4 regions of the Streptomyces sp. NBC_01433 genome follow, and region 1 is predicted to be linked to each of the others. Evidence: riboswitches for the same ligand, from Rfam matches in the RefSeq annotation. Region 1 holds a riboswitch; each other region holds the start of a gene.

What was found. A riboswitch is a leader RNA that binds a small molecule or an ion and turns the genes downstream of it on or off. The one in region 1 is predicted to bind cyclic di-AMP.
Positions count from the first base shown of each region.
Region 2: linked by a shared signal. The riboswitch ahead of OG413_RS30360 (LysM peptidoglycan-binding domain-containing protein) and the one ahead of OG413_RS00155 (M23 family metallopeptidase) in region 1 are both predicted to bind cyclic di-AMP.
Region 3: linked by a shared signal. The riboswitch ahead of OG413_RS26320 (C40 family peptidase) and the one ahead of OG413_RS00155 (M23 family metallopeptidase) in region 1 are both predicted to bind cyclic di-AMP.
Region 4: linked by a shared signal. The riboswitch ahead of OG413_RS09185 (M23 family metallopeptidase) and the one ahead of OG413_RS00155 (M23 family metallopeptidase) in region 1 are both predicted to bind cyclic di-AMP.

Region 1 is NZ_JAPEPM010000001.1:27,267-35,065, forward strand. Features, by position in the region: gene OG413_RS00135 (DUF5998 family protein) at 1-477, opposite strand, end outside; gene OG413_RS00140 (GNAT family N-acetyltransferase) at 566-3,595, opposite strand; gene OG413_RS00145 (HPr family phosphocarrier protein) at 3,756-4,037, shown strand; gene OG413_RS00150 (GntR family transcriptional regulator) at 4,226-4,933, opposite strand; gene OG413_RS00155 (M23 family metallopeptidase) at 5,207-6,025, opposite strand; cyclic di-AMP (ydaO/yuaA leader) riboswitch at 6,038-6,204, opposite strand; gene OG413_RS00160 (pitrilysin family protein) at 6,426-7,799, opposite strand, start outside.
Region 2 is NZ_JAPEPM010000002.1:630,565-638,363, forward strand. Features, by position in the region: gene OG413_RS30350 (carboxymuconolactone decarboxylase family protein) at 1-282, shown strand, start outside; gene OG413_RS30355 (GMC oxidoreductase) at 263-1,906, opposite strand; gene OG413_RS30360 (LysM peptidoglycan-binding domain-containing protein) at 2,092-3,000, opposite strand; cyclic di-AMP (ydaO/yuaA leader) riboswitch at 3,005-3,191, opposite strand; gene OG413_RS30365 (FAD-dependent oxidoreductase) at 3,648-5,084, shown strand; gene OG413_RS30370 (SpoIIE family protein phosphatase) at 5,118-7,625, opposite strand; partial or broken gene OG413_RS46955 (plasmid stabilization protein) at 7,767-7,799, opposite strand, start outside.
Region 3 is NZ_JAPEPM010000001.1:5,866,420-5,874,218, reverse strand. Features, by position in the region: gene OG413_RS26360 (transposase) at 1-400, shown strand, start outside; gene OG413_RS26355 (hypothetical protein) at 740-895, opposite strand; gene OG413_RS26350 (hypothetical protein) at 1,696-2,307, shown strand; partial or broken gene OG413_RS26345 (transposase) at 2,596-3,321, shown strand; partial or broken gene OG413_RS26335 (IS5/IS1182 family transposase) at 4,170-4,310, shown strand; gene OG413_RS26330 (ATP-dependent Clp protease proteolytic subunit) at 4,500-5,135, shown strand; gene OG413_RS26325 (hypothetical protein) at 5,143-5,451, shown strand; cyclic di-AMP (ydaO/yuaA leader) riboswitch at 5,929-6,115, shown strand; gene OG413_RS26320 (C40 family peptidase) at 6,119-6,589, shown strand; gene OG413_RS26315 (LysE family translocator) at 6,608-7,249, opposite strand; gene OG413_RS26310 (LysR family transcriptional regulator) at 7,322-7,799, shown strand, end outside.
Region 4 is NZ_JAPEPM010000001.1:2,034,522-2,042,320, forward strand. Features, by position in the region: gene OG413_RS09175 (PrsW family intramembrane metalloprotease) at 1-385, shown strand, start outside; gene OG413_RS09180 (aldo/keto reductase) at 414-1,367, opposite strand; gene OG413_RS09185 (M23 family metallopeptidase) at 1,638-2,669, opposite strand; cyclic di-AMP (ydaO/yuaA leader) riboswitch at 2,681-2,833, opposite strand; gene OG413_RS09190 (PP2C family protein-serine/threonine phosphatase) at 3,195-4,292, opposite strand; partial or broken gene OG413_RS46890 (MerR family transcriptional regulator) at 4,592-4,681, opposite strand; tRNA gene OG413_RS09195 (tRNA-Met) at 4,845-4,918, opposite strand; gene OG413_RS09200 (FAD-dependent monooxygenase) at 5,073-6,191, opposite strand; gene OG413_RS09205 (TetR/AcrR family transcriptional regulator C-terminal domain-containing protein) at 6,443-7,435, shown strand; gene OG413_RS09210 (indolepyruvate ferredoxin oxidoreductase family protein) at 7,432-7,799, opposite strand, start outside.

The DNA of each region.
Region 1 (7,799 bases):
GGCGGTGGAACTGCCGGTGTAGCCGTGGTCCGCCTCGCAGTTGGGGTCACCGCAGGCGGCGGGCTCCAGATCGATCCGGGAGACGGCTCCCCAGCCGATGGTGAGGACGACCTCGCGGGGCAGCGTGCCCGGTACGTACTTCTCGGGGTTGGCCACCACCCGGCTGACCACGACCGACGAGATCCGGTCGAGCTTGACCGACTCGGTGGACGTGGTGGCGTACGGCGTCGGGGAGCTGGTGTCGGCGGCCTGCTCGTCGGTGTGGCTGACGATGAACCGGTTCTCCGTCAGGACCAGGACCGTGACATGGCGGCGCACTTCGTTGGAGTCGAAGGTGGTCTCCTGGTGGACCAGGTACGAAGCGACCGGCTCTCCGCCGACGGCGGCCTCCACCGCCTCGGCCACGAGGGCCGGGTAGTAGCCGCTGCGCTCGATCGCCGCGCGCAGCCCCTGGGTCGTCGTACCGGTCTTTGCCATACGGACCATCCTACGGGGGGCTGATGGCTGCCGGGGACGCCGTGGGGCGGGTCGGTGAGGGCCGGGGAGGCGGGCCGGGCGGCCCCGGTCAGTAGCTGGGGAGGCGGCGCGGGCCGCGGTCGGTACGGGCGGGGGGCGGGGCGAGGCGGACGCTCGCGCCCAGCACGCTCAGCCCCTGGGTGGCGACCACGACCGGTTCGAGCGCGACGGAGACCACCTCCGGGTGGTCATCGACCAGGCGGGACACCCGGAGCAGCAGCTCTTCGAGCGCCGCGGTGTCGACGGGCGCCGCACCGCGCCAGCCGAAGAGCACCGGGGCCGCCTTGATGGACCGGATCAGCTCGGCGGCGTCGCGGTCGGTGACCGGCAGGAGGCGGTGGGCGGTGTCGCCGAGCAGTTCGGAGGGCGCGCCGGCCAGGCCGAAGGAGAGGACGGCCCCGGCGGCCGCGTCGATCGCGGCGCGGACGACGGTGTCCACGCCGCGTGGCGCCATGGCCTGGACGACGGGCTGGAGTTCGGCGGGCTTGCCGAGCAGATCGGTCAGTTCGCCGTACGCGCGGCGCAGCGCGCTCTCGCTCGCGAGGTCGAGGCGGACACCGCCGAGGTCGGCGCGGTGGCGCAGATGGGGAGCGGTGGTCTTCAGCGCCACCGGGTAGCCGAGCCGGGCCGCCGCGGCGACGGCGGACTCCGGGTCACGGGCGGGGAGCGTCGGCGGGACGGTGATGCCGTAGCGGCCGAGCAGTTCACGGGCCTCGTCGTGGGTGAGCGGCCGGCCGCGCGGGTCGGGGGCGGGGCCGAGCAGTGCGTCGATCAGGCCCGCGGCACCGGGCTCGTCGATGGTGTCGTCGAGGAACTCGGGCACCTTGCCGGGTACGGCCGCCTGGCGCCGCCACTGCGCGTACTTCACGGCTTCGGCGAGGGCGCGCACGGCTCGTTCGGCGGCGGGGTAGGCGGGGATCCGGCCGGCGCGGGGGCGGGCGGGGGCGGAGTCGGGGTCCAGGTCCGGGGCGGGGGCGGGGGCGGGGGCGGGGGCGGGGGCGGGGGCGGCTGAGGATGCGGAAGGGGATGAGGGTGCGGGTGTGTCCGGGGATGAGGGTGCGGATGTGCTCGTTGCCGCGGTGGGGCGGGCGGTGTGCGGTGCGGGAAGGGCGGCGGCGGAGGTCGTACCGGCGGAGGCCGGTCCGTTCGCGGGCCCTGTCCCGGACCCGCCGCCGGACGCCGTCGCCCTGGGGCGGGTCCGGGCCACCGTGCTGCTGGCGGCGGCCAGGGCCTCGGCCAGCCCGCCGATCTCCACGTGGACCACGGCCACCGGCTTGGCGGGGCCACCGGCCGCGGCCCGGTGCAGGGCCTCGGCCAGCACCTCGCCGTCGCCCGTCTCGGCCTCGCCGTTCTCCCCGACCCAGGGGATCGCGGTCACGATCACGGCGTCGCACGTCTGGTCGGCGAGCGCCTCGGCCAGCGCGTCCTGGAAGTCCTGCGGGCCCGCCGCCGTGGTGAGGTCGAGGGGCGGACGGGGGCGCAGCCCCTCGGCGAGGCAGGCGTCGTACGTGAGGAGTCCGAGGGATTCCGAGTTGCCGAGGATCGCGACCCGGGGGCCCGCCGGGAGCGGCTGGTCGGCGAGGAGCAGCCCCGCGTCGACCATCTCGGTCACCGTGTCGACCCGGATGACGCCCGCCTGGCGCATCAGCGCGGAGACCGTGGCGTCGGGGATGCGGCTGACCGGCACGGCGTGGCCGGGCGGTGTGGAGCCGCTGTGCCGGGCGCCCTTCACGACGACGACGGGCTTCACGGCCGCGGTCCGCCGGGCGAGCCGGGTGAACTTGCGGGGGTTGCCGATCGATTCGAGGTACAGCAGGGCGACGTCGGTGTCCTGGTCCTCGTACCAGTACTGGAGGAAGTCGTTCCCGGAGACATCGGCCCGGTTCCCCGCGGAGATGAATGTGGAGAGCCCCGCGCCGCGCCGGTGGAGGCCGGCGAGCAGGGCGATCCCGATCGCGCCGGACTGGGTGAACAGGCCGATCCGGCCGGGGGCGGGCGACTCGGGGGCGAGGGAGGCGTTCAGCCGGACGGCCTCGGAGGTGTTGATGATGCCGAACGCGTTCGGGCCGATGATCCGCATCCCGTACGAGCGGGCCTGCCGGACCAGTTCGCGCTGGAGCTCGCGGCCCTCGGCGCCCCGCTCGGCGTATCCGGCGGAGAGCACCACGAGTCCGCGGACTCCGTGTTCGCCGCAGTCCGCGACGACCTCGGGCACGCGGTGGGCGGGGACGGCGATGACCGCGACGTCGACCCGCTCCTCGATCTCGCCGACGGAGCGGTGCGCGGGGACGCCGTCGAGCGTCGTCATGTCGTCGGCGAATGCCCGGTTGACCGCGTACGCGCGCCCCGTGTAGCCGGAGCCGAGGAGGTTGCGCAGGACGGTGCGGCCCACTCCGCCGGGGGTGCGGCCGGTGCCGATGACGGCGACGGAGCCGGGGGCGAGCAGCCGCTGCACCGACCGCGCCTCGGCCCGCTGTTCGCGGCCGCGCTGGACGGCGAGGGACTCGGCGGTGGGTTCGAGGTCGAGGGTGAGATGGACGGAGCCGTCCTCGAAGCTGCGCTGCTGGGTGTACCCGGCGTCCCGGAACACCTTGATCATCTTGTTGTTGGCGGGCAGCACCTCGGCGGCGAAGCGGCGGATGCCGCGCTCGCGGGCGACCGCCGCGATGTGTTCGAGGAGCGCCGAGGCCACCCCGCGGCCCTGGTGGGCGTCCTGGACCAGGAAGGCGACCTCGGCCTCGTCGGCGGGCGCGGAGGCGGGCCTGCCCTGTTCGTTGATCCGGTCGTAGCGGACGGTCGCGATGAACTCACCGCCGATCGTGACGGCGAGTCCCACCCGGTCGACGTAGTCGTGATGGGTGAAGCGGTGCACGTCCTTGTCGGAGAGGCGCGGGTACGGGGCGAAGAAGCGGTAGTACTTCGACTCGTCGGAGACCTGCTCGTAGAAGCTGACCAGCCGCTCGGCATCGTCCGTGGTGATGGGCCTGATACGCGCGGTGCCACCGTCGCGGAGCACCACGTCCGCTTCCCAGTGGTCGGGGTACGCGTGATGCGGACTCTGCTCCGGCGTGGGGTGCATGGGCAAAGCGTACGGCTGACACACCGGTCGCGGAGGGATCGGGGCCGGGGCAGTCTGGGGAGGCCGACCGGCGGCACGGCGGTGCCGGAGGTCAGGCACAGCACCGCATACTGCATGAGAGACTGGTCTAGACAACCATTGATTCGTGAAGGGCAGAACCATGGCTGAGCGCCGCGTAAACGTCGGTTGGGCCGAGGGCCTGCACGCCCGCCCCGCTTCCATCTTCGTCCGTGCCGCCACGGCTTCCGGCGTCCCCGTGACGATCGCCAAGGCCGACGGCAACCCGGTGAACGCCGCCTCCATGCTCGCCGTGCTCGGTCTGGGCGCACAGGGCGGCGAGGAGATCGTGCTCGCGTCCGACGCCGACAACGCCGAGGCCGCCCTGGACCGTCTGGCGAAGCTGGTCGCCGAAGGTCTTGAGGAGCTCCCCGAGACCGTCTGATTCCTCCTCGGAACAGAATGGCTTCATTCCTCGAAAGAGCCGCGGCCCCCGACAGGGCGCCGCGGCTCTTTCGTCTTCACCGCCACCCGCACCGTCGAATCCGGCAGCAAGAATTTCGGGCAGCGGAAATTTCGGGCAGCGGAGATAAAGCCCTTCGGAATTACTCCCCTTTGTATACGGCGCAATTGTTAATGCCGGGCACTTGCGATGTTTACGCCGTGTTGCGAAGTGCTCACCCGGCCGCGGCCCGCCATGCGGCCGCCCGCGCGGTCCGTGCGGCGCAGCCGGTGCGCGGCGACGGCCCGCTCCGCGTGCTGGACGGCGAGCGCCCTGGCCCGTTCCGCGTCGCCGCGTGCCACGGCGTCCACGATGGCTCCGTGCTCGGCCCAGGAGTCGACGGGCCGGGCGGGCTGCTCGACGGCGTACATCCAGGCGGTCTTGCGCCGGAGCTGGGTGAGGAGCGCGATGAGGCCGGGGCTGCCGGATGCCTGCGCGAGGGTCTCGTGGAACCAGCCGCCCAGTGAGCGCAGATCCTCGCCCTCGCCCCGGCGGGCCCGCTCCTGACCCAGCCTGACCAGGCCGCGCAGCACCTTGAGGTGGGCGTCGCTGCGTCGCTGGGCGGCACGTGCGGCACCGAGCGGCTCCAGGAGCATCCGGACCTCCAGAAGGTCTGCGGCCTCCTGCTCGGTGGGCTCGGCAACACAGGCGCCGGCGTGCCGGCGGGTGACGACGAACCCCTCGGACTCCAGGGTGCGCAGCGCCTCGCGGACCGGGACCCGGGAGACCCCGTAGCGACGCGCGAGCACCTCCTCGGTGAGGCGGCTGCCACGCTCGAAGACACCGGAGACGATGTCCTCACGGATTGCCGTGCATACCGAATGCGCGGGAATGCGCATATCCGAACCTCCGCCTTAATCCCCGCGAAACGCGGCCGATCGACGCCTGTTCTGCGACTCTAAGGCAGTCGGCCGGAATTTCCGATGGCAGGCCGGAATTCAGGGATATCTTTTGGCCATGGAGTGGTTCGGCGGCGGGTTCGGCCGTGGCTTCGATCAGGGTTCGGTCGAGGGACCGACGACGGCTCGGCGGGCGGATCGCCGAAGGCCCCGGCGGGAAGCCGGGGCCTTCGGGTCAGGGGTACCCATGGGACACCCCCTGAGAAGCGTGGGTCAGACGTTGAGGCCGTGTGCGCGCAGGTAGGCGACCGGGTCCATGTCGGAGCCGTACTCGGCGGTGGTCCGCGCCTCGAAGTGCAGGTGCGGTCCGGTGGAGTTGCCGGTGGAGCCGGAGAGGCCGATCCGCTGGCCGGAGGTGACGCTCTGGCCGACGGAGACGCCGATCGAGGAGAGGTGGCCGTACTGGGTGTACGTGCCGTCCGTCATCCGGAGCACGATGTTGTTGCCGTACGCGCCACCCCAGCCGGCCTCGACGACCGTGCCGGCGCCGACCGCGACGACGGAGGTGCCGGAGGCCGCGTGGAAGTCCACGCCGGAGTGGCTGCCGGACGACCAGAGCGAACCGCTGGACTTGTAGCCGGTGGAGACGTACGAACCGGCGACCGGAAGGTGGAAGGACGTCAGCCGGGTGCGCTCGGCGGCGCGGGCGGCGCGCGCCTTGTCCTCGCGTGCCTCCTTGGCGCGGGCCTCGGCCTTGCGCTCGGCCTCCGCCTTCGCCTTGGCCTTGGCGGCGGCCTTCACCTTGGCTTCCGCCTCCGCCTCGGCCTTCGCCCGCGCGGCCACTTCGGCCTGGTGCTCCTGGACCTTCGCCTGGGCGTCGATCCGGTCGGCGAGGGTCGCGTCGATGGCGATGATCTGGGTGAGGCCGGTGTCGCTGACGGTGGGGGCCTCGGAGTCCGCGGCGAGGGCCGGGGTGGCCATACCGCCGATGACGCCGGTGGTGGCCAGAGCCGCGACGCCGACGACCTGGGCACGCTTGCGCGTCAGGCGGTTCGGGGCACGGTGCTTCCCGGTGACACGGGTGAACGCCATGGAGGGCTGATCCTTTCCTTCCTTCTCGCCTACCGGGTTAGCTGACGGGTTCGGAGCAGGAAGGTCTCCTACGGACACCGGGGTCCCGTACGGGACCCGGCATCCGATTCACCCCAGGGACTTCTTGGGTCCCCGGCTCCCCAGGCTCGCGCCCGACGGGGACTCGGCGATGGCTGCCCGGCGCCGCGGACGCGGCATACGGGTGACGGACAGCGGAGCCGACGCTAAGCCGGGCCACTTTCCCTCACCAAACGGGCAGCCGGTTTTGTCGCACATCCCACAGGACAGACAGGCAACCTCCCCCAAAATGCGGACGAATGAGAAAAAAGGGAAGACCCCGGCGATATGGATCACGCCGGGGTCCCTCTTGTGCCGTTTCGCGGCAGCGGAAACAGACCGATCAGCCGCTGACGACCGACACCTCACCGATGCCGAGTGCCCGCACGGGCTCCTCGATCTGTGCCGCGTCCCCCACGAGGACCGTCACCAGCCGGTCCACCGGGAACGCGTTGACCACGGCGGCCGTCGCCTCCACCGTGCCCGTCTCGGCGAGGCGGGCGTACAGGTGGGCCTGGTAGTCGTCCGGGAGGTGCTGCTCGACCTGGTCGGCCAGCGTGCCGGCGACCGAGGCGGCGGTCTCGAACTTCAGCGGGGCCACCCCCACCAGGTTCTGCACGGCCGTCTCGCGCTCGGCATCCGTCAGTCCGTCGGCGGCCAGGGTCTTCAGGACCGTCCAGAGGTCACCCAGCGCCGGGCCGGTGGACTCGGTGTCCACCGAGCCGCTGATCGCCAGCATCGCGGCGCCCTCGGCCCCGGAGGACGAGTCGGGAGCCGTCGAGCGCAGGACCTGTCCGAAGGCCCGGACCCCGTAGGTGTAGCCCTTCTCCTCGCGCAGCACCCGGTCCAGCCGGGAGGTGAGGGTGCCGCCCAGGCAGTAGGTGCCCAGCACCTGGGCGGGCCAGACGCTGTCGTGCCGGTCGGCGCCGATCCGGCCGATGAGCAGCTGCGTCTGCACCGCACCGGGGCGGTCCACGATGACCACACGGCCGGTGTCGTCGGCGGTGATCGGCGGCACCGGCCGGGGCTGGGCGGTGTTCCCGGACCAGTCGCCGAGGGTGTCGGCGAGCAGGGCGTCCACATCGATCCCGGTGAGGTCGCCGACGATCACGGCCGTCGCGGTGGACGGGCGGATGTGCGCGTCGTAGAAGGCGCGCACGGCCGCGGCGTCGATCCGCCGCACCGTCTCCTCGGTGCCCAGACGCGGGCGCGACATCCGCGCCGTCGCCGGGAAGAGCTCCTTCGAGAGCTGCTTGGCGGCGCGCCGGGCGGGGTTGGCCTGCTCGTGCGGGATCTCGTCCAGCCGGTTGCCGACGAGACGCTCGATCTCGCTCTCGGCGAAGGCCGGGGCCCGCAGCGCTTCGGCGACCAGGCCGAGCGCCTTGGCCAGCCGGGAGGCCGGAACCTCCAGGGAGACCCGGACGCCGGGGTGGTCGGCGTGCGCGTCGAGGGTGGCGCCACAGCGCTCCAGCTCGGCGGCGAACTCCTCGGCACTGTGCTTGTCCGTGCCCTCGGAGAGCGCCCGCGACATGATCGTGGCCACCCCGTCCAGGCCCTCGGGCTCGGCGTCCAGCGGGGCGTCCAGGAAGATCTCCACGGCGACGACCTGCTGGCCGGGCCGGTGGCATCGCAGCACGGTCAGCCCGTTGGGCAGGGCGCCGCGCTCGGGGGCGGGAAACGCCCAGGGCCGCGCCACGCCGGGGGTGGGCTGCGGGTG
Region 2 (7,799 bases), on a different contig from region 1:
GAGGACACGTTCGCCGACGCGGTGACCCAGTGGCGTACCGCCGATGTCTTCGATGTGCGGACCCGGCTGGCCGCGGAGTACGCCGAGCGGTACTCCCTGGATCACCACGGCCTCGACGAGGAGTTCTGGACCCGGATGAGCGCGGCCTACAGTCAGCTGGAGATCGTGGAGCTGAGCATGAGCATCGGCTCCTGGCTGGCGTTCGGCCGGCTCAACCATGTACTGGGCCTCGACACGGTGTGCGCGCTGCCCAGCCATGCGGTCACAGATCAGTCGCGATGATCTCTTCGATGTTCCGTTCGGCGAGCGCCGTGATGGTGACGAACGGGTTGACGCTGGTGTTGCCGGGGATCAGCGAGCCGTCGATGACGTAGAGCCCCGCGTAGCCGCGCAGGCGGCCGTAGTTGTCGGTGGCCTTGTCCAGCACCGCGCCGCCGAGCGGGTGGTACGTGAGGTGATCGCCCCAGATCTTGTAGACGCCGAACAGATCGGTCCGGTAGATCGTCCCCTCCTTTTTGTTGATCTTGTCGAAGATGGTCCTGGCGGCATCGATGGACGGCTGCTTCCAGGCGGTCTGCCAGCTCAGATCGACCCTGCCCGTCGCGGCGTTCCAGGCGAACTCGGCGCGGTGGGGGTTCTTGGTGATCGACAGATAGAACGAGGCGTACGTCTCGATGCCGGTGGGCAGCGGTGCGACCTCGGCGAACGCTCCCCCGGCGGCCCAGTTGTCGATGCCGCCGGTGGGAATGGCCGACTGGACCTTGCCCGTCGAGTCCCACATGTGGTTGGCGCGGCCGCACATGACGTTGCCGTTGTCGCCCCAGCCCTTGCCGATCTCGCCGTTCAGCCGGGGCAGCGCTCCGGTGGCCTTCAGCGCGACCAGCAGTTTGCTGGTGCCGACGCTGCCCGCGGCGAAGAACACCTTGTCCGCGGTCACGGACTTGGTCTCGGCGGTGTTGCCCGAGGTGTCGATCCGGTCGATGAGGACGGTGTAACCGCCGGTGGCCGCGGGGGCGACCGAGGTGACCTTGTGCAGCGGGGAGATGGTGACCCTGCCGGTGGCCCTGACCCGGTCGAGGTAGGTCTTCTGCAGCGACTTCTTGCCGTAGTTGTTCCCGTAGAGGATCTCGCCGTCCAGCGCCGACTTGGGGACGGTTCCGGCCACCTCCTGCTTCATGTAGTCCCAGTCGTACACGGCGGGCACGAAGACGAACGGAAAACCGGACCGCTCCGCGTGCTTGCGGCCGACCCGGGCGTATCGGTAGCAGTCGGCGGTGTCGAACCAGGCCGGGTCGATGGTGCCGACCCCGAGCCCGGCGTTGGCGCGCGGGTAGTACGTGCCGTACATCTCGTCGGCGTTCACCGAAGGGAGGATGGCGCCGAAGTTCTCCCGCCTGGGCGTGACCGCCATACCGCCGTTGACCAGCGAACCGCCACCGACACCGCGGCCCTGGTAGACCGTGATGCCGGCGAACTCCTCGGCGTCCAGGATCCCGGTGTATCGCGGGACGTTCCTGTCGATCGGGAAGCCGAGGAAGTTGCTGAGCGGCTGCTTCGTCTTGGTGCGCAGCCAGTAGGAACGGTAGTCCGGGCTCGTCGTGTTGGCGAAGATCCTGCCGTCCGGGCCCGGGGTGTCCCAGGCCATCCCCATCTCGATCATGTGCACATCGACGCCCGCTTCGGCGAGGCGCAGGGCGGCGACGGAACCGCCGTACCCGGTGCCGATCACCAGGACCGGCACATGGACGCCGGGGTCGATCGGAGCGGGCACGGCCGCGGTCGCCGCCCGCGCCGCGGCCGGGTGTCCAGTAAGGGCCACGGCTCCGAGAAGAGAACCTGTTCCTGTGATGAATCTTCGGCGCGAGACCCTCTTGGATCCCGCATTCTGCATGGTAGCGTCACTCATGTGACTTCCCTCACTCTCGACAGAGTGCAACAGGTTCTACTGTCGATCGCGTGGTAAGTCACTACATACCTGTAGGTAACTTGCACCGGATGCCCGGCATGATCCGCAATCGCCGATGGGCGGTGAAGGGGCCTGAAGCCCCTTCACCGCCCATCGGTTCTTCTCGCTACCGGCACTGCCAGGTATCAGTAGGCCCCGAACACGTTGTCGATCGAGCCGTACTTGTCGGCGGCGTAGTTGCACGCGGCGGTGATGTTGGCGACCGGGTCGAGGCTGTCCATCGACGTACCGGGCACGTGGTACGCCTGGAAGGTCGGGTCGATGACCTGGAGGAGTCCCTTGGACGGGATTCCGGCGGCGGCGTTCGAGTCCCAGTTGTTGACGACCTGCGGGTTGCCCGACGACTCGCGCATGATGTTGCGGTGGATGCCGTCGTAGCTGCCGGGGATGCCGTGCTGGGCCATGACGGCCAGCGACTCCTTGATCCAGCCGTCGAGATCGTCCGTGTACGTCGCGGGCTGCTCGGCGGGGACGGTGGTGGTGTCGGCGTCGGTCGTGACGTCGGCGACGCCGTTCGCGGTGCCGGTGGCGTCGTTCGCCTCGGTCGTGGCGGCGGTGCCGGTGGCACCCTTCGCGGCCTGCGGCGCGGCGGTCCGCTCGGAGCGGTCGGCACGGTCGCCACCCGCACCCCGGTCCGACGACACGTCAGAGGACTTGGACCCGGCTTGGGACGTGGCGCCGACCGACAGCTTCAGACCGGGGTGAATCAGGTCGGGGTTGCCACCGACGGCGTCCCGGTTGTCCTCGTACAGCTTCTGCCAGCCGCCACCGAGGGAATAGGCACGGGCGATCTTGGAAAGGGAATCACCCGCGATCACGGAATGAGTCGTGACCGTGCCCTTACCGACGGCAATTTCCTTGGCGGATACGGCAGTAGGAGCCTTTTCGGCGGCGGCGGATTGCGCGGGCGCCGCCGAGGCGACGGTCGCACCGGCCAGCGGAAGTACGAGTGCGGCTCCGCCCGCGCCCACGGCGATGATGCCGCGGGTCAGCGAAGTGGCCTTGAAACGACGGTGCTTACCCATTGAGGGCATGGTGAATTCCTCTCCGTCGCCTACGAGGTGAGCTGTCGGGTTCAGGCTGGAGTTGCCTGGTCGCACGCGAATGCGACTTCACCCCGAGCCGAGCCGGATACCGGATCGGCGGCTTACCTGGGTCCCCCGCTCCTGCCGTACGTAAGTAGGTCCGATTGCCGGACGGCGGCAGGATTAGGCGTTCCATCCGGATTGACGGTGACCGTAGGCGAGAAAGGCCGAGCAGAACAAGCCCCGAATTCTTGATCGCAATTCTTCCGCAAGATCAATTCATGGAAATGCCCGTCAGCAATCCCACAGCGCGAAGTCAAATTTCCCGGCACAGAAGGGAACCGGGCGACGCGTCACGCCGTCAGGGGTCCGGAACGTGACTCTCGCCACTGAGTCCGAAAAGGTCGTTTTGCTCCACGCCTCGAAGATCACATATCGCCCGGACGGCCCTCCCGAGCGAAAAGCCCAATTCTGGAAAATCGCCCATATTGCCGAATTCGGGCATCTTGGGGCGGGCTGATGGGCTTCACACGACCCCGGCCCGAGGTCCGGCCGGGGCAGGGCTTAACGTGTGCGGTGGAGACTGGTAAGCCAAGCCTTACTTCCGCGGCTTGCCACCCCCTGCCCGCGTCGCCCGCCCTAAGGAACAACACGCCATGACACGCCCCGTCCGCGTCGCCATCGTCGGAGCCGGTCCCGCCGGGATCTACGCAGCGGACGCGCTGCTCAAATCCGAAGCCGCACAGGACCCGGGCGTATCGATCGACCTGTTCGAGCGCATGCCCGCCCCCTTCGGCCTGATCCGCTACGGCGTGGCCCCGGACCACCCGCGGATCAAGGGCATCGTCAAGGCGCTCCACCAGGTACTGGACAAGCCTCAGCTGCGGCTGTTCGGCAACGTCGACTACCCCCATGACATCGGGCTGGACGAGCTGCGGTCCTTCTACGACGCCGTGATCTTCTCCACCGGCGCCGACGCCGACCGCGCGCTCGGCCTCCCCGGGATCGAGCTGGACGGCTCCTACGGAGCGGCCGACTTCGTCTCCTGGTACGACGGGCACCCCGAGGTACCCCGCGGCTGGCCGCTGACGGCGGAGAAGGTCGCCGTACTGGGCGTCGGGAACGTCGCCCTGGACGTGGCGCGCATACTCGCCAAGAAGGCCGACGAGCTGCTGCCGACGGAGATCCCGGCCAACGTGTACGAGGGCCTCAAGGCCAACAAGGCACTCGAAGTGCATGTCTTCGGCCGCCGCGGTCCGGCCCAGGCGAAGTTCAGCCCGATGGAACTGCGGGAGCTGGACCACTCGCCCAACATCGAGGTCATCGTCAATCCCGAGGACATCGACTACGACGCGGGGTCCATCGAGACCCGGCGGGGCAACAAGCAGGCCAACATGGTCGCCTCCACGCTGGAGAACTGGGCGATCCGCGACGTCGGCGACCGGCCGCACAAGCTCTTCCTGCACTTCTTCGAGTCGCCGGTCGAGGTCCTGGGCGAGGACGGCCGCGTGGCGGGTCTGCGGACCGAGCGGACCGAGCTGGACGGCACGGGCAATGTCCGGGGCACCGGCGAGTTCACCGACTGGGACGTGCAGAGCGTCTACCGCGCGGTCGGCTACTACTCGCAGGAGCTCGCGAAGCTCCCCTTCGACGTGTCCTCCGGCACCGTCCCGCACGCCGCCGGACGCGTCATCGCCGGTGAGGAGCCGATGACGTCCGTGTACGTCACCGGCTGGATCAAGCGTGGTCCGATCGGCCTGATCGGGCACACCAAGGGTGACGCCAACGAGACGGTCGCCTGCCTGCTGGAGGACCGCGCCGAGGGCCGGCTGCCCGCCCCGGCGCAGCCGGATCCGGACGCCGTCGTCGCCTTCCTCGACGAGCGCGGTGTCCGCTACACCACCCGTGAGGGCTGGCACCGCCTGGACGCGCACGAGCAGGCGCTGGGTGCGGCCGAGGGCCGCGAGCGGATCAAGGTCGTGGACCGCTCCGCGATGCTGGACGCGTCCGGCGCTTCCGATACGTCGGGTACGTCGGATGCTTCCGGTACTTCCGGTACTTCCGGTACGGCGGACGCTCCCGCCGTTTCCTGACCGGTCGGCTCCGCACCCCTGGACGGTGGCGGCTCAGTCCGCCGCCGTCCAGCGGGAGGCGAGCAGCAGCGCGATGTCGTCGGGCCGGTCGTCGGCCTGCCCGGCCTCCTCGATCACTCGGTCCGCGATGTCGCCGAGCGACGCCGAGCCGAGCGCGGCGATGCCGCTCCGCAGTCGCTCGATGCCCTCGTCGATGTCGGTCCCCGCGCGCTCGATGAGCCCGTCGGTGAACAGGGCCAGCATCGCCCCGGGGTCGAGCCGGAATTCGGTGACCGGGTAGACCGCCTCGCTGTCGATGCCGAGGACGACACCTCCGACGAGGTCCAGGACCTCCGTCGTGCCGTCGGGATGGCGCAGCACGGGCTGCGGATGCCCCGCCCGCACCGCCTGGACGACACCGGTGACGGGGTCGAGGACGACGTAGCAGCAACTGGCGAACTGGCCGGGGTCGAGATCGATGAGCAGCCTGTTGGTACCGCTCATCACCTCCTGCGGATCACGTGCGCCGAGGGCGAAGGCGCGTACGGCGCTGCGCAGTTGACCCATGGTCGCGGCGGCTGCCACACCGTGTCCCTGTACGTCGCCGATGACCAGGGCGAGACCGCGGCCGGTCTCGATGACGTCGTACCAGTCGCCGCCGACATCCATGCCCTGCGTGCCGGAGAGGTACCGGGCGGCCGTGCCGACGCCTTCGATCTCGGGCAGCCGGTGCGGCAGCAGGGCGTCCTGCAGGCCCCGGGCCAGCGCCGCCTCGCTGTCGTACCGCTGGGCCCGCTGGAGGGCCTGTGCGATGAGCCCCGCCAGGGCGGTGAGGACGGTGCGCTCCTCCGGGCTGAAGCCGCGCGGCCGGTCGAAGCCGAGGATGCAGGAGCCGACCAGCCGCCCGGAGGCGATCAGTGGCAGGAAGGCCCGCGCTCCGACGTCGGCGTCCATGGGGATGCCGGGATAGGCCTGCCCCAGGCGCTCCATGGACTCGAAGAAGATGGGGCGGCCGGAGGTGAGGGTCTCCACCCCGGGAATACGGGCGTCGAGACCGACCCCGTCGAATCGGTCGAGGAAGCCCTTGGGGAAGCCGGTCTCCCAGGCCAGATAGAGGTGGCGTTCGCTCAGCAGGTAGATCGCCAGCTGCCTGCCGCCGAAGGCGGGCAGCAGTTCCTCGGTGACGACGGCGGACACCTGGCGGGCGGTGACGGCCTCCGTCAGCGCGATGGCGAGGGCGACCGGCCGGTACAGGGCGGCGGAACGGTCGGCCGGGGAGCCGAGCCCGGTGCCCGGCACGACGACGGACCCGGGCGCGTAGGCCGGCTGTTCCGCGGCGCTGAGCACCACCGTCACCCCGTCGTGGCCGGGGTACATGGAGACGGAGAGCCATTCCTTCGGGGCGCGGCGGGCCAGGAAGTGGACGGCTTCGTCGGAGAGCAGCGCGGCCCGGTGGTGGTCCTCGTAGGCAGGGTGCCCGAACCACGGCAGGGTCTCCCACAGGACGCGTCCCACCAGCTCCGCCCGGGTGCGGCCGAGGAGGTCCTCGGCCAGGTGATTGGCATAGGTGATCCGGCCGAGCCGGTCGAGCGAGAAGATGCCGCGGGGCATCCGTTCGGCCGCCTCCGCGACGACCGGCCCGGCGCCGAGATCCACCACGAAGCCGGTCAGGTGGCTCGCCGCTCCGTCGCCGGTCGGGTGGACCCAGCGTCCCGAGAGTTCCAGCAGGTGCGAGCGGCCGTCGGGTCCCCGCAGCCGCATCCTGCGTACGACGGAGGCGTCCGGCTCGACGGCTTGGCGGGCGAGTGCCCACAGTCCGTACACGTCCTCCGGCACCAGCCGCGCCGCGAGGGCGTCGACGGTGCCCGGGAATTCGGCGGGCGTGGTGCCGAGGATCGCGCACATCTCCTCGTCGGCGGTGACGGCGCCACTGCCGAGTTCCCAGTCGAAGCGGCCGATCCGCAGCGGCGGCGCGATGGCCGCGGGCAACTGGACGGGCAGCGGCTCGCGGTCCCACAGGCACGGTGTGCCGCCGGATCCGAGCTCCTCGAGGCCCTGGCCGAGCCGCCGGGCGATGCGCTGGAGCCGCCCGCTCTCGGCGGGCGCCACCGGCTCCCCCGGTGTGGCGGCGCGCATGACGAACAGGACGCCCGCTCTGCCGCCGCCGGCCATGACCGGGACGTACAGCGAGCCGAAGGGGAACGGCAGCCCTGCCATCAACTGCGGGAAGCGGCGCATCGCCTCCTCCGCGTCCGCGAGGAGCACCGCCCTGCCCGAGCGGTAGGACTCGGACACCGGGAAGGGCCGCTTGACCTGCATACGCCACCAGGGGCGGAACAGCGGACCGGGCAGCCCCGCGAGTACCGCCAGCCGCAGCAGTCCGGGCGTCGACGACCGCAGGTATACGCCGCCGGCGTATCCCCCGGTGGACTCGACCGCGCTCACGGCTGCCTGTGCGAGCACCAGGGAAAGCTCGTCCGGTACTCGGCCGCTGTTCGCCGCCCCGGCCACAGCCCCGCTCTCGTCGGGCGGGGTGTGCCGGGTGGCGCCGTGCCGGGTCACACAGCCAGCATGCTCCCCTTCCGCCGTGCCGCGCACCTTCGCGAACCGCGACCCGAACGCGCCGAGCGGGAACCGCCCCTTCGCCCGCGCGTGGCGGGCTGCGGCTCCCGTCGCGGCCGACGCGGTGCGCTCCGTCGAGGTTCAGCCGCCCAGGGCGTTACGCGGTTGCTGCTT
Region 3 (7,799 bases), 5.8 Mb from region 1:
CTTCGGCCGCGAGTTCGAGCACAGCCTTGCCGAGCGTCACCTGAAGTTGCTGCGGCCGGCCCGCAAGGGGGAAGCCGAGCCACCCGGGTCACACCTGTTCAAGCCGCTGCGGCAGGTCATGGGGACTCCTGTTGACGAGAGTGGGCGGGTGCCCGGTCCGCTCTCGTCAACGCACCGGTCCCTGAGCGGATGCGGTCCGCCGCACCGCTTCACCCTCCCGCACCGCACCCCCGCCCCGCGACGGAAAACCCCACCGGGCGGGACTGGCCGGACCACCCCGTCACACCAGCCACAGATTCGTTCGGCTCGGCACTCCCCGGCCCCCGTTCGGAGGGGCGCCTTGGACGGGAGAGACCCCGGACCGACCGCAGGAGAACCACCATGCAGCACAAAACCGTGACCGCTCAGCGCTACTGGCACACCCGGGCCCGCCTCAGGATCAGCCCGCGACTACACAGCGTGAGCCGTGGACCCTGGACGTCCAGCGGTACATCGCCGTGGGCGAGGAACTCACACTCATCCGGTAGGGCGTCGCCGGCCATCCCATCGGGACCCAGTGGTGAATCTCCCAGGACATCGACGGCGCCCACAGCATCCCGAACAGCCACGTCGAGATCCTGAAAGTCATCGAGCGCATCTCACCCATTGAGTGAGCCATCGGGCGCCCCGCGGCCGCAGGGCCCACCAGGGCCCCGCCCGGCTGTGCTGCCGGGACAGGTCCTGTCAGCCGTCGGCGCGGCTATTCCTCTCGTTCCAACTCGGCCTGGGCCCGCTGGGCGTCCAGGTCGTCCTGAGCGGTCTTGTAGATGTCGCGCACGAGCTCGGCGCTTTCCTCTTCGGATGCGCCCTTGAGGCCCTGCATTCGATCGGCCCAGGTTTCATCAGGCTGAGTCATCTCGGTCTCCAACCCTGGAGGACACGGACATACGACAGGCTCAACAGGTGGCAACGTACAAAAGACACATCCACCATTGCCCTACTTGCGACGATATCGCGCTATTTACCCGAACTCCACCCGCCCACGGACGAGAGCGACGTCGAGGCAGCCGCCCGGCAGATCCACCATCCAGTCTGGCTTTGTCGACGTCTCCCGAGAGCAGTTGATGACGACCGCGGGAGGCTGCCTGCCGAGCCGGGATGTCGCTGTCGACGAAAACAGACGGCAGCCGAGCTGCCGGCAGCCGTCCGCGTCTCCCCCGCCGCAGTCCGGGCCCGGCCCGCGATCCGGAACATCGTCACCCAGCTCCGCACCCCCCACAGCCAGGTCACAGGGTCCGGGAGCAGGTCGGAACCGTCGGTACGAGCACCTCCACCGCCGTCATACCAGCGCTGTTCAGGACGGTGGCACGCGCCGGTCCGCACGTGCCGCATGAGAGCTTCCACGCTGCGTCGCGGTCGCCGCCCGCCGCGCGATGAACGCCGCAGTTGCCGCGGTGGTCCGGGAACACCCGTCTCGCGTTCAGCTTCGCGCTGGCGGAGAAGAAGCCGGTGCACCAACTGTGGCGCGACGGAGGCGACGCCCTGGTCGAACAGGGACCCCGGAGACGACGGCCCGGAAGAAGATCGGCTGGTGATGTGCCCGGCTTCAAGAGAGCCATGGGTCGTCTGCCCCCTGTCCGGGCCCGGCGGTGTAAACGCCGCCGGGCCCGGACGTAGTCTGATCAACCCTTCACACAGAATCCGAGGAATCCACTCATGTTGCGCTATTGGCTCGCGACCGTGCGTCGCACCGCCGTGGCCGCCGCCTCGCTCGCCGTTGTCATTGCGGCGGCCATGGCCGGTGTACTGATATCGGAGGACGCGAACGCCTGGTCGGCCGCGCTGCTCCAAGGGGCGCTCGCCGGCCTCCTGGTCGGCGTCGTCCTGGCCGTCGTGATCGCCACGTCGAACACGTGGCGTGCCTGGCGTACGGCCTCGCGTCATGGTCTGACGCTGGCCGCCGAGGCCGCGGCTGTGTCCTGCACCGCCGAGTTCCGAACACCAGTGCCCGCCGGCACCACCGCCTACCAGCTCACCGACAGTGTGCTGCACGCCCTCAAGAAGGTGCCGTTCCCCCGGATCGATGAGGTCACGGAGTTCACGCACGGCAAGCTCACCCTCGTCTGCGCGAGTTCGCTCGCCAGTCCGGTGAGGCTGCACATCTCCATCGAGACAGACCGGGACACCGCGACGGTGACCATGGACGCCCGCCCTGTGACCACATGGAAGCGTCTTGACGGCGGCGCCAGCTGGAGCGTCCTCACAGCTTCCACACCGCATGTCAGAGATGCCATCCATGATGAAGCGGGCGGCACGAGCACAACCTGAGCGCGGTCGACAACGGCCTTCTTGACCTCGGCTATTCAGGTCGTGGGTGGTCGGGGGATCTGTCGGTCAGCCGGCCGAGCGGGGCAGGGGCAGGGGCCGCGAGTCGGTGGAAGGCGGTGACGAGCTCGTGTCGCCAGGGCCAGGCGGCAGCTATCCGCAAGCACAGACGGCAGCCGTCGGCGGCCTGCGACCGACGGGACTTGCCTAGGGTCCGGGTCGTCGCATGAAAGAAGCACTCCTCAGGTGAAGAGACGTATCGGGTCCTATCCGTGTGTCCGCATCGAGGACATCGACACTCTCGCCGCGGCCGGGGCCGTGGCCCTGACCGCGGTCCGCTCGGCACGGGCCGAAGTACGCGAGCGTCTGTGGACGTTGGCCAGGGACGCGGCGCCGGATGTGGGCGGCCAGGTGATCGTGGACCTGGACGGAGTACTGGTCCTGGCCCACTCCGACAAGCAGGACGCGGCCGCGACCTGGAAGAAGTCGTTCGGACACCACCCTCTGATGGGCTTCGTCGACCACGGAAGCAATGGCACCGGCGAGCCAGTGGCAGTCCTGTTGCGGCCCGGGAACGCGGGCTCCAACGCCGCCGCCGACCACATCACCGCCACGCGGCTCACCCTGGCCCGGCTCCCCAAGCGCCACCGGCGCGGCCGGTCGACACTGGTCCGTAGCGATTCCGCGGCGGTACCCATGGATTTCTCGCCCGGGTTACGCAACGGGGCCGGTGGCTGTCGTACTCGGTCTCAATGACCATCACCGAGCAGATCCATCAGGCCGTGCTGAAGGTCCCGGGCTTCGCCTGGGACCCGGCGGCCGAGCCGGACGGCGAGATCCGCGAGGGCGCCTGGGCCGCCGAACTCAACGGCGACGTCCTCCAGGGCTGTCCGAAGGGCATGCGGCTGATCGTCCGCGAGAAACGCCCCCACCCCGGAGCACAGTTGAGGTTCACCGATGCCGACGGCCCTGCGGCTCACCGCGTTCGCCACCAACACCACCGACGTCCCGATCGCCGCCTCGAACTGCGACACCGTCAAGCGAGTGGCCGCCCGCCATGGTTCCCGCGGTCGTGCGACGAGATCGGCCTGGGCTGCTTGGTTCCTCGGCGGGCGGGAAGCCGGCCCCGGCTGCTACGTCAAGACGCGCCCCACCCGGATGCCGAGCACATCCTCACACTCATGGCCCAAGGCGCCCTCGCCGGGAGGAGATCCCAACGGTGGCGTTCCTCTTTGACGGTCCGTGAGCTGTCTGGCCGACGGCCTCGGACCCGCTGGTACAGGGTCCGGAAACGGGCACTCATACGGATGCCCACGCCTGACTGTTCAGGCGGTCCGGTCGCCGGTGCGTCCTGGGGCCGGTCGAGGCGTACGTGGACGGCGCGGGCGTGACCGGTCAGTTGCAGGGCGATCTGTTCGTAGTCGTGCGGGGCGAGGGTGGCGGGGTCGGCCCAGGACACGACGGCGGCGACCAGGCATTCGAAGGGGACGCGTCCCAGGGGCAATTGCGCTCCGAGGAACCCGTACGGTCCTCAGGGCGTTGCGGCCGCCACCCGTGGGTCCTGGGTCGGGCCGCGGGTGGGAGATCGCCGACCAGATCTCCCACCTGTACTCCCGGTTCCCCGAGCACTTCGGCCCCCTCGCCGGTCGTTCGGGTCCATCGTGGGGCGGCCCGCCTCCGCGATGCGTACCCATGTCGGAGCGGATCCGGTGGTCCATCACATGCCCGGCAGCGCGTCCCGCCCGCACGGCGCCCTGTACACCGTGCAGCGGCTGCGCGAGAAGGGGGTGCGGCACTACGGCTGGGACCCGGCGCACTGGAAAGACCGCACGTTCGCGAAGTGGACGAAGAAAGGCGTGGTCGTCCAGCTCAACGGCCTGCTCAGGCAGTTCTTACGGCAGAGGGAAGGCCGGGACGCCGAACCGTCGGCCTGCGTGATCGACGCTCAGAGCATCAAGACCGCCACCAACGTCCCGGCCTCCACGCAGGGCGCCGACGCCGGAAAGAATGAAGATCGCGAGATACCCACCTTCGATAAACAGCCAAAAACTCCCCTGACTTGGGACTTTTAGTCGATCACCAGGATCGGACTCCATCCGAACATTCTGTACGTCCTGTACATTTTTTACAGGCATGCGGCAGCTGAAGCGCGCATGCGGACCGAGGCCTGCGCAGATCCCAGGAGAGGCACCGCGATGATCCGACCTGCCGCCCGTTATGTCCTGCCCGAGTTCACCGAGCGCACCGCGACCGGGACCCGGACTCTCGACCCGTACTCCAAGCTGCTCTCCGAGCGGATCATCTTCCTCGGCACCCCGGTGGACGACACCGCGGCCACCGACCTGATCGCCCAGTTCATGTATCTGGAATACGCCGAACCGGACCGGCCCGTCTCGCTGTACATCAACTCTCCCGGCGGATCGTTCAGCGCCATGGCCGCGATCTACGACACGATGCAGTACCTGGCCTGCGACGTGGAGACCTTCTGCCTCGGCCAGGCCCACTCCAGCGCGGCCGTGCTGCTGGCGGCAGGGGCACCGGGCCGCCGACATGCCCTGCCCGGCGCCCGGGTAGTCATCCGTCAGCCCATGCTGAACGAACCGGTGCAGGGCCAGCCGTCCGATCTCGAAATCGAAGCACGCGAGTTGATGCGGGTACGCGAGATGCTCGCGGCCATGCTGGTCCGTCACACGGGCCGGTCCACCGAGCAGATCACCGCCGACATCGAGCGCGACACCATCCTCGACGCACGGGCCGCGAAGGCGTACGGGCTGGTCGACCACGTCGTGGAGAACCGCAACCCGCCCCGGCCGCCGCACCCCGCGAGGTGAACCGACGATGCTGCCACCCGAATTCCCACCGCTCCCCGCCCTGACCCGCGCCGAAGGGGAGTTCATCGACCGCTACCTGGAAGTCCTCGACCAGCTGGGACGGATCAACCCGGCCCGCGGCAGCGACACCTACGGCGCCCTCCGCGCCGCCCAGGCACTGGCCTCCCGGGCCGCGGCACTGCGCGACGCGCTGGCGCTGATGCACGAGCGGGGCGAAGCGCAGATCCACGCGACCACCCTGGCACGGGCGCTGCGCCTGCTCGACGGGGAACGGCGCGCGGGCCGGGTCACGGTACCCCCGCCACCGGCGGGTTGACCCGCCCCCTGCCTCACACCCCGGTCCCAGCTCTCACACCCCGACCCCGGCCCTGGCCCCTGCCGCTCCCCGCGGCTGAGGCCGGGGTCGGGGTCGGGGCGTGAGAGGAGTCCGTGAGGGGAGTCGGGGCCGAGGTCGGGGCGTGAGGGAGTCGGAGCCGGGGCCTGCCGCGCCGCGCCGACACGCCCGGTCAATTGATCAATTTTCCTCGCTCGTTCGGCGTAGCCAGTCCCCCTCACGAGGGACACCCCAACTTGCGCTCAGCGCGTGGACGGTACTCGGAATATGTCCTTCCGTCGCTGGTACGAGACTGGTCGGGCAGCGCCGCCGAGGGCTCGAATCCGCCCCGTCCACCCGAACGGATCAGTCGTGATGAGCCTCACAAATCACTGTTTCGCCTCGGAAATCCGGCACTTCGTGAGTCAAGATCCCTGGGACGACAAGCCCCCGCCACCGCGGCGGGGCGGTCCGGGCGGACGCCGAGTCCTGCCGCTGCCCGGATGACTGGTCGACAGAAGTGGATCGGCAGGAGTGGAGGACCCGAGCACAACGGGTCGACCGGGCAACCGGTCGCCCCTCGGGGTGAAGCCGCCAAGTGCGGCCGGGCAACTTCGCCAGCCCGAACCCGACAGGTCATCCTTCACAGGCGGCTGACGAAGGGTTGCGCATGACTGCGCAGGTACATGTCCCGTCTCTGCTTGCCCGGGTCGGTACGGCCTCGGTTCTCACTCTCGCCGTCGGCAGCACCATGCTGGCGCCGGGTCTGGTGACCGATGCCGAGGCCGCCACTCACTCGACGAAGGCGCTCAAGATCGCCGCCTCGAAGAAGGGATCGCCCTACAAGTACGGAGCATCCGGCCCCCGCCGGTTCGACTGCTCGGGGCTGACTCTCTACTCGTTCAAGAAGGCGGGCAAGAAGCTCCCCCGCACGGCCCAGCAGCAGTACAACAAGACCCGCCACATCTCCTCCTCGAAGCGGAAGAAGGGCGATCTGGTCTTCTTCCACTCCGGCCGAAGCGTGTACCACGTGGGCATCTACGCGGGTAAGGGGAAGATCTGGCACTCCCCCAAGACCGGGTCGCTGGTCCGCCTGGAGAAGATCTGGTCGAACAGCGTCTGGTACGGACGGGTCCGCTGATCCCCGGCCGGAACCGCTTCAGCGCAGCAGTGGTCCGGTCACCAGCGCGAGCCCCAGTGCGGTGAGCGCCGCGCCGCTGCCGCCCTCGATCGCACGGGCGGTACGCGGCCGGCGCAGCCACCGGCCCAACCGGTCCACCAGCAGGGCCACGGCCGGGAACCAGACGAGCGCCAGCACCACGACGACAGCGGCGAGCAGCAGGGTCCTGGGCAACGGCGGCTGCCCGTCGGGGACGAACTGGGGCAGCAGGCTGAGGAAGAGCACCGGCGCCTTGGGGTTCAGCGCGTTGGTCAGGAAGCCCTGGCGCAGTGAGCGGCCGAGCTCCTTCGGCGCGGGGCCCGGCGCCTGTGCCGGTACCCCGTCGGTCGCCGCGGGCCGTCGCCGTACCGCGTACAGGGCGCTCAGACCGAGATAGAGCACATACGCCCCGCCGAGCAGCTGGACGGTGCGGAAGAGCACGGGCATCGTCACCAGCACCGCGGCCAGCCCCGCCACGGCCAGCGCGGTGTGCACCAGCAGTCCCCCGGCGACTCCCAGGGCGGTGGCCACCCCGGCACGGCGTGAGGCCAGCGCGTTGCGTACGACGACGGTGAAGTCGGCGCCGGGCAGCGCGACCATGCCTGCGGCGACTCCCGTGAAGGCGAGCAATTGTGCGTCCATGCGTACACCCTGGCCCGAAGTAGCCTTTAGCGTGTACTTGCAATCTTCTGGGTCTGCCAAAAGGAACGCTTAATGTACGACCCGACACGGCTCGCGGCGCTGGTGGCGGTCGCCGAGGCCGGATCGATCACTCGGGCCGCGGCCCGCCTGGGCTACACCGCGCCCGCCCTCTCCCAGCAGCTGGCCAAGCTGGAGCGCGAGGCCGGTGCGGCGCTCCTGGTACGCCACCATCGTGGCGCCCGGCTCACGTCCGCCGGTGAGCTACTGGCGGGCCGGGCCAGACGGGTCCTGGACGAGCTTGACCAGGCGCGGCACGAGCTGGCCCAGCTCGCGGGGCTCTCCGGCGGGCGGCTGCGGGTCGGCACGTTCACCACGGCCGGAATCCATCTGCTGCCGCCTGTCCTGAGCGCGTTCCGGCGCGCCCACCCCGATGTCGAGCTGGCGGTGACCGACTACGAGCCGCCCGGCACGGTCGCGGCGGTGGCCGCCGGGGAGGTCGATCTCGCCCTGACCCACACGTACGAACCGGCGGCCGCCGATCCGCCTCCCG
Region 4 (7,799 bases), 2.0 Mb from region 1:
CCGCCGCGACACGGCGGGCCCGGACTTCGCCGCGCGGGAACGGGAACTGCTGCATCACCTCTGGCAGCGCAGGGACATCGCGGGCCCGGCCCTGACGTACGCGGCCCACGCCACGGGCCGGCTGCGCGCGCACCTCCGCCCCCCGGTCCCGCCGTACGGCGGGCGGTTCCCGCAGCGGCCCCCGTACGCGTACGGGGTACCGGGGACGCAGGCTTACCCCTACCCGTATCCGAACCCGGGCCCGGCCCCGCAGCCGCAGCCGTATCCGTACGGGCCGGTGCCGCAGCCGTTCCCGATGCCTCAACAGCGCGGGACGCAGCCGTACGGCCCGGCCCCGCATCCGCAGTACGGCGGCCACAACCCCTACCTGAGTCCCCCGCAGTAGCCCGGTTCCCGGCGCACGGCCGCGTGGATCAGGCGGATGCCTCGGTGAGCTCCGCGAGTTCCTGGTCCGTCAGGCGCAGCTCGGCGACCGCGACCAGTGCGGGCAGCTGCTCGACCGTACGGGCCGAGGCGATCGGCGCGACGACGGTCGGCCGGGAGGCCAGCCAGGCCAGGGCGACCGTGGCGATCTCGGCCTCGCGCTCCTGAGCGATCCGGTCCAGGGCGACCAGCACCTTGCGGCCCTGCTCCGACTCCAGGTGCTGGGCCGCCTTCTCGGCGCGCGCGCTGTCGACCGAGGTGCCCGGACGGTACTTGCCGGTGAGGAAGCCCGAGGCCAGCGCGAAGTACGGGACCGCGGCGAGCCCGGCGCGGGCGGCGGTGTCCTGGAGGGCGCCCTCATAGGTATCGCGGGAGACCAGGTTGTAGTGCGGCTGGAGGGCGACGTAGCGGGCCAGGCCCTCGCGCTCGGAGAAGTCCAGGGACGCCTGGAGCCGCTCCGCGCTGATGTTGGAGGCGGCGATCTCGCGCACCTTGCCGTCCTTCACCAGCTGGTCGAGTGCCGTGATGATCTCCTCGACCGGGACGGTCTCGTCGTCGAAGTGCGTGTAGTACAGGTCGATGTGGTCCGTGCCGAGCCGCCGCAGCGACTCCTCGGCGGCGGACTTGATGGTGCCGGCGGAGAGCCCCTTGTACGAGGGGTGGGCGCCGACCTTGGTGGCGACGACGATGTCGGACCGGTTGGCGCGCGAGGCGAGCCACTTGCCCAAGACGGTCTCGGACTCGCCGCCCTCGTTGCCCGGGACCCAGGAGGAGTAGGAGTCGGCGGTGTCGATGAAGTTGCCGCCCGCCGCGGTGTACGCGTCCAGGACGGCGAAGGACTGCGCCTCGTCCGCCGTCCAGCCGAAGACGTTGCCGCCGAGGGCGAGGGGGAAGACCTGAAGGACGGAGGAGCCGAGCGGGCGCAGAGAGGTCGCAGAAGTCATGGTCGGTTCAACGAGAGCGCCGATGAGGGGTATTCCGCGTCGGCGGGATTCACTGCACCGGAGCCTCCGCCCCGGAAGCCGCGCGCCGGAGCCTCTGTCCCGGAAGCCGCGGGCCGCCTACGCGGGCCTGTGCGCCCGGCGCCCGGAGCCTCCGCGCCGGAAGCCGCGCGCGTCGTTCTCCTGCGGACAGCAGACCGGCAGCCCTGACGTCGGGGGGTGTGCGTCAGGGCTGCCGGGGTTCGGGTGCGCCCGCGGGGCGGGCGCGGGGGCTCAGACCGTGAGCCCCTTGCTGCGCAGCCAGCTCATCGGGTCGATGCCCGAGCCGCCCGCGGTGTGGACCTCCAGGTGGAGGTGAGCACCGGTCACATTGCCGGTGGCACCGACGCGCCCGATGGTGTCGCCGGTGGAGACCTTCTGGCCGGCCGTGACATTCATCGTGGACTGGTGGCAGTACCAGATCTCCGTGCCGTCATCGAGTTCGAGGACGGTGCGGTAGCCGTACGAACCGGAATAGCCGGCCGACTTCACCGTGCCGCTGTGCACGGCCTTGACCGGAGTGCCGGTCGGCGCCGCGAAGTCGAGGCCGGTGTGGTGGCCCGAGGACCACATCGGGCCGGACTGGCCGTAGGTCGAGGTGATGCTGTACGAGGAGGTCGGCAGCGCGTAGCTGGCGGCGAGCTTGGCGAGGCGCTCGGCCTCCTTCTTCTTCTTCGCCGCCTCTTCCGCCTTCTTCTTGTCGGCGGCGATCTTGGCCTCGGCCTCGTCCTGCTGCTTCTTGGCGTCGGCTGCGGCCTTCTCGGCTGCCGCCTTCTCCTCCGCGGCCTTGGCCTCGGCGTCGGCGTTGGCCTGCTGCTGCTCGGCCTGCTGGAGGATGCGGGCGCGGAGCGCCTCACCGGCGTCGGTCGTGCCCTGCTCGGCCTCGGCGCTGGTGATGCCCGCGGAGGTGAGCGGGGCTGCCGAGACCGGTGTCTTGTCCGCGTCGTCGGACATGAAAGCACCGACGCCGGGAAGGGACTTGGCATCGGGGAGGTTGTCCGCGAGGGAGTCGGGAAGGGAGATGGAGACCGGCGGCTTGCTCTGCGCGGTGGCCATGCCGCCCGCGCCGACGGCCGCGATGACACCGACGCCGAGGACGGTGGAGCTACGGGCGAGTCCCCGCTGCTTGGCTACGCGGTGCCTGCCGCGTACGGGCCGGATGGACTCCTCGGTGGGATTCCATTCCTCCCAGGTCCTGTCCGCGTCACCGAAGTTGTCGGTGACGAAGGGTGACGGGGCCTCGGGGGCAGGCTTGTTGGACGCCACGTGGGCGCACTCCTTTCCTTCCTTCTCGCCTACCGGGTTAGCTGACGGGTTCGGAGCAGGAAGGTCTCCTACGGGCTCCTCTGCCTCTCACGAGACACAGGTGTCCGATTCACCCCATGTAGGTGGTTCCCCGGTTCCCTTGCGGGATTCGGCGCTCGCGCACGGTGCCGCCTCTTGCGACGACTGGGACGACCGCGCTGCGTTATCGAACGTTAATAGACTGATGGGCCCTATTCCAAGCTCTTCCCACTGATCGTTCATGACTTTGGCCTGGACTTAACGGGTACAAAGGGTTGGAATCGGGCGAGTTGAATCGAGTCCGACCATTACCCAGTTTCTGACGTTGCGTCAAATGTTATGCGGAGCGGCGTTCTTCAGTTACGTACGGTGGCATCGCTCATGGTCGCCCTCCCGGGGCGGCTCCCGGGCCGACCCCCGTACCGACTCCCGTGCCGTGCGCCCGGACGTCCTGTTCACGCGCCGCCCGGCCGCACGCGCCACCCCCGCTCATGCGGCCGCCCCGGCTCATCTGCTGCCCCGGCCCACGATCTTCACCGTCGTCCGGCGTTCGGGCTGTCCCTCGGCCGGCCGCGCCACCGCGAGGAGTGCCATGTCGTCAGTGGACCGGCCACCGGTGTGCAGCCGCACGTCGTCGGTGAGCGCGGAGAGCAGTTCCTCGGGACCCGGGAAGATCCGGCCACGCAACCGCGCCGCCGGGTCGTAGAAGGCCCCGGACGGGTCCCGCGCCTCGGAGAGGCCGTCCGTGAACACCAGCAGCGTCGCCCCGGCGGGCAGCGCCCACTCATCGGCCCGGTCCGGCCACACCCCCAGGTTCATGCCGAGCGGCAGCGCGGGCACGGCCGGTGCCAGCACCTCCACCGCCCCGTCCACGTGGAGCAGGATCGGCTCGGGGTGCCCGCGGTTGACGATGCGCAGGGTCGTCGAACCGGGCGGGATCTCGGCGAGCACGGCCGTGATGAACCCCTCCATCGCGTCCAGCCCGCCGCGCCGCGTCCCCTCCCGCGCCAGCGCCCGTTCCAGCCGCTGCGCGACCCCCTCCAGCGAACGCTCCTGCTCGGCGGCCTCCCGGAACGCCCCGATGATCACCGCCACCGCCTCGACGGCGTCCAGCCCCTTGCCCCGTACGTCGCCGACCACCAGACGTACCCCGTACGGGGTGTCCGCGACGGCGAACAGGTCGCCGCCGACGAACTCGTCCGCCTGCGCCGCCTCGTACCGCGCGGCGACCTGCAGCCCGCCGATGCGGTCGTCCGGGGTCGGCAGCACGGCCCGCATGGCCGTCGCCGCGATGACCCGCGCCGAGGCCAGCTGCTCGTTGCCGCGCCGCACGACGCCATTGATGACCAGGGCGAGGACCGAGGCGGTGAGTACGGTGGCCAGCTCGGTGACCGGGACGGCCCGGGTCAGCGTCCCGGCGTACGCGTGCAGCGCGACGACCGCCAGGACCGCCGCCACTCCGGTACGGACGGTGCTGGCCAGGGAGAAGAACGGGGCGGCCATCAGCGGTGCCGCCACGAACAGCGGTACGGCGGTGAAGGTGGGCGGGGTCCCGACGTCGAAGAGCAGCCCGCCGCCGATCATCAGGGCGGGCAGCGCACGCACGAACCGCCGGGCGGCACGGCCTCCGGGGCGCCCCCCGCGGCCACGCGCCGGGAAACCGAAAGCGGAACCCCCCAGGCCGCGCGCCGGGAGACCCGGAACTCTTCGGCTCCAGGCACGGGGCAGCCCGACAGGTCCCCCACGCCGCCTGTCCCGCTTCCCCACGTGTGCACTCCTGCCCGGTCCGCCCACGGCTGCGGACGGTACCGCGCCCCGTCCAGGCTTGCCGGAGCCGCGCCGTGCGGCGACTCCTCATCGGCCAAAGGGGGGAGCGGGCGGGAGGCCCGGCCTTCCGGAGGCCAGTCGGAGAGCCGGTGTTCCGCGTAGATCGTCAGTGCGTCCCGCACGAAGGCGGCGGTGCCGTCTCCGTGCCGATCGTAGTTCTTCGCGAAGCTGCCCGCAGGGCCCCGGCCGTGTCCCGCCGCCCGTCCAGTGGTCGCGGTAGCCATTGCTCCCGCGCGACCCGGCCCGGCTCGACGCGCGCCCACGGCGTACAGGGGCCCGGAAACGACTCAGTCCCGGAACGCTGTGTGCGTTCCGGGCCTGGTCCTTCAGTAGCGGGGACAGGATTTGAACCTGCGACCTCTGGGTTATGAGCCCAGCGAGCTACCGAGCTGCTCCACCCCGCGTCGTTAAACCCAACTCTACGGCATGCTGGACGCACTCTTGACCACATGCCCGACCCCCGCCGCCGGGCGGCCGGCTCCCACCCCCGCAAAGGCCCCCGAAAGGCCACTCGAAGGCCCCTCGACGGCCACTCGAAGGCCCGGATGAAGCGTGGCGTCAGGCGTCCAACGTGATGGCGTTCTTGGCCCGGTCGACCGCCTCCCAGGACGCGGGACCGGCCTCGCCGCCGCCGTTCCCCGTCACCAGAGCCTGATTGGCCGCGACGAACGGACGCATCCGCTCCGCGTACCGGGCGAACGCGGCGGCATGGTCGTCACCGGCCCGCGCCAATTCGTCCGCCAGCACCTGCGCACCCACCAGAGCGAGGCTGGTCCCCTGCCCGGAGAGCACGGACGCGCAGTACCCCGCGTCGCCCAGCAGCACCGCCCTCCCCCGCGACCAACTGTCCATGCGCACCTGGGCCACCGCGTCGGCGTAGAAGTCGGGCGCGTCCCACAGCGCTTTGAGCAGGCGGGCGTTCTCCCAGCGCAGGGGCGCCATCCGCTCGGCGACCAGCGCCCGGTACCGCTCCTGGGCGCGGGCGCCGGGTCCGAGCGGCCCGCCCTCGAAGCCGAACGTGACCCGCAGTTCGGTGTTGTCGCGCACCGGGTAGATGCCGTAACCGGCCGGGCCCTCCCGGTGCCACACCTGCCAGTTGTCGAGGTCCAGGAAGTTCTCCACGCTGAAGATGGCGATGTGCATGTCCAGGTGACGGACGAACTCCTCCTCAGCGCCGAAGACCAGCCGCCGCACCCCCGAGTGCAGACCGTCGGCGCCCACCACCAGGTCGAAGGCGCGCGGAGCACCGCGCTCGAAGGTGACGCGCACGCCGTCCCCGCCCTCCTCCAGAGCGGTGACGCGATCCCCGTAGAGGAACTCCGCCCCGCCGCCGAGGCGTTCGTGCAGCATCGGCACGAAGTCGTCGCGGAGCACCTCGATGTCGCCGCTGTCGAACCGGCCGCTGCTGAAGGCGGCCTCGGTGGAGCGGTGGATCTCGTTGCCGTCCCGGTCGAGGACGGACATGCCCCGCATCCGGGTACGGGCGCTTCGCGCCTGCTCCAGCAGCCCCAGTCGCTCGACGACGCCGAGCGCGACGCCTCGGATGTCGATGGCCTGCCCGCCCCGGCGCGGGGCGGGGGCGCGCTCCACGACAGTGACGGCGAAACCCCGGTCGCGCAGCAGACACGCCAGCGCCGAGCCGCCGACACCGCTGCCGGATATGAGCACTGTCCTCATGGCGAAACCCCTTCGATTCCTTCGGGCGGCATGAGCGGCCGAAGCTGTTCAAACTCGCCCAGTACGGTGTACGCATGCCGAATGTACGACGTACGCGCACGCCCGCCAAGTGCACTTTTCCCGTATCTGAACTAGGACAGAGCACGCTTTCCCGGCCGCACCCCTGCTAGCCTCTGCACTAGTACAGCTTCAGAAGAAAAAGAAATCCGAGGAGAAATTCCGAGGAGGAAGAGAAAGAAGAAGGAGCGGGCATGACCCCGGACCCCGAACCTCCCTACCGGCGCATCGCCGACGAGATCCGCCGCCGCATCACGTCCGGCGGGCTGGCCCCCGGCGACCGGGTGCCCTCGACCCGGCAGATCGTCAAGGACTGGGGGGTCGCCCTGGCCACCGCGACCAAGGCTCTCACCACGCTACGCCTGGAGGGGTACGTGGAGACCCGCCCCCGGATCGGCACGGTGGTCGCCACGCGCACGCCGGCCCCCGCACCGAAGCCGTCCCGTCACGCCGCGCCCCCCTCCGCCTCCCACGACCACGACCACGACCACGAACCAGAGCTGACGCGCGACCATGAACTGACGCGCGACCGCATCGTCCGTGCCGCCATGCACATCGCCGACACCGAAGGGCTGTCCGGCCTGTCCATGCGCGGGGTCGCCGCCCGGCTCGGGGTCGCCGCGATGTCCCCGTACCGGTACGTGAAGAGCAAGGACGACCTGATCCTGCTGATGGCCGACGCGGCCTTCGGCGAGGAGACGTACCCCGCCACGCCCCCCGAAGGCTGGCGCGCCCGCCTCGAACTGTGCGCCCGGACCCTCTGGAGGGTGTACCGCAGGCATCCATGGCTCGCCCAACTCGCGCCTCTTTCGCGCCCGTTGGTGCTGCCCAACCTGATGGTCCACGCGGAGTGCGCGCTCAGCGCGCTGGACGGTCACGGGCTGGAGCCGGCCACCATGATGGACGTCCATGTGCTGCTCTACAGCTACGTCCAGGGCCTGGCCGTCAGCCTGGAGCAGGAGGCCCAGGCCGAGGCCGCCACCGGACTCACCGAGGACGAATGGATGGCCGACCAGGTGGAATCCCTTCGCGCGATCGCCGGATCGACCGGCTACCCCGTCTTCGCCAAGGTCACCGCCGCCCTCGCCGACGGCTACGACCTGGACCTGGACGTCCTGTTCGAGTTCGGGCTCGGGCCGTTGCTCGACGGGTTCGCGGGCATCGTCGAGGGCCCCCCGGGACCCTAGGACTTCGGTGTGCCCCCGTGAGCGGCGGCGAGGTCCGGTTCGGCGTAGCGGACCATGAGTTCGGCCGCCCGCACGCGGTACTCGGCGACCGCCGCCATCTTGATGTCCTCGTATCCGCGCACCGCGTCGGGGAGCGACGCGATGTCCACGGCCGACGGGAGAGCGGCCGGGCTCAGCGTGCCGCAGACCTCCGTGACCATGGCCTCGTACTCGGTGATCAGCGCCCGCTCCGTACGGCGTACTGAGGCCGCGCCGAACGGGTCGAGCCGGGTGCCCCTGACATGGCGCATCGCGGCGAGGAGCCGGAAGGCCGGTTTGAACCACGGGCCGAGCACGATCTTGCGGTCCATTCCGAGTGCCCGGA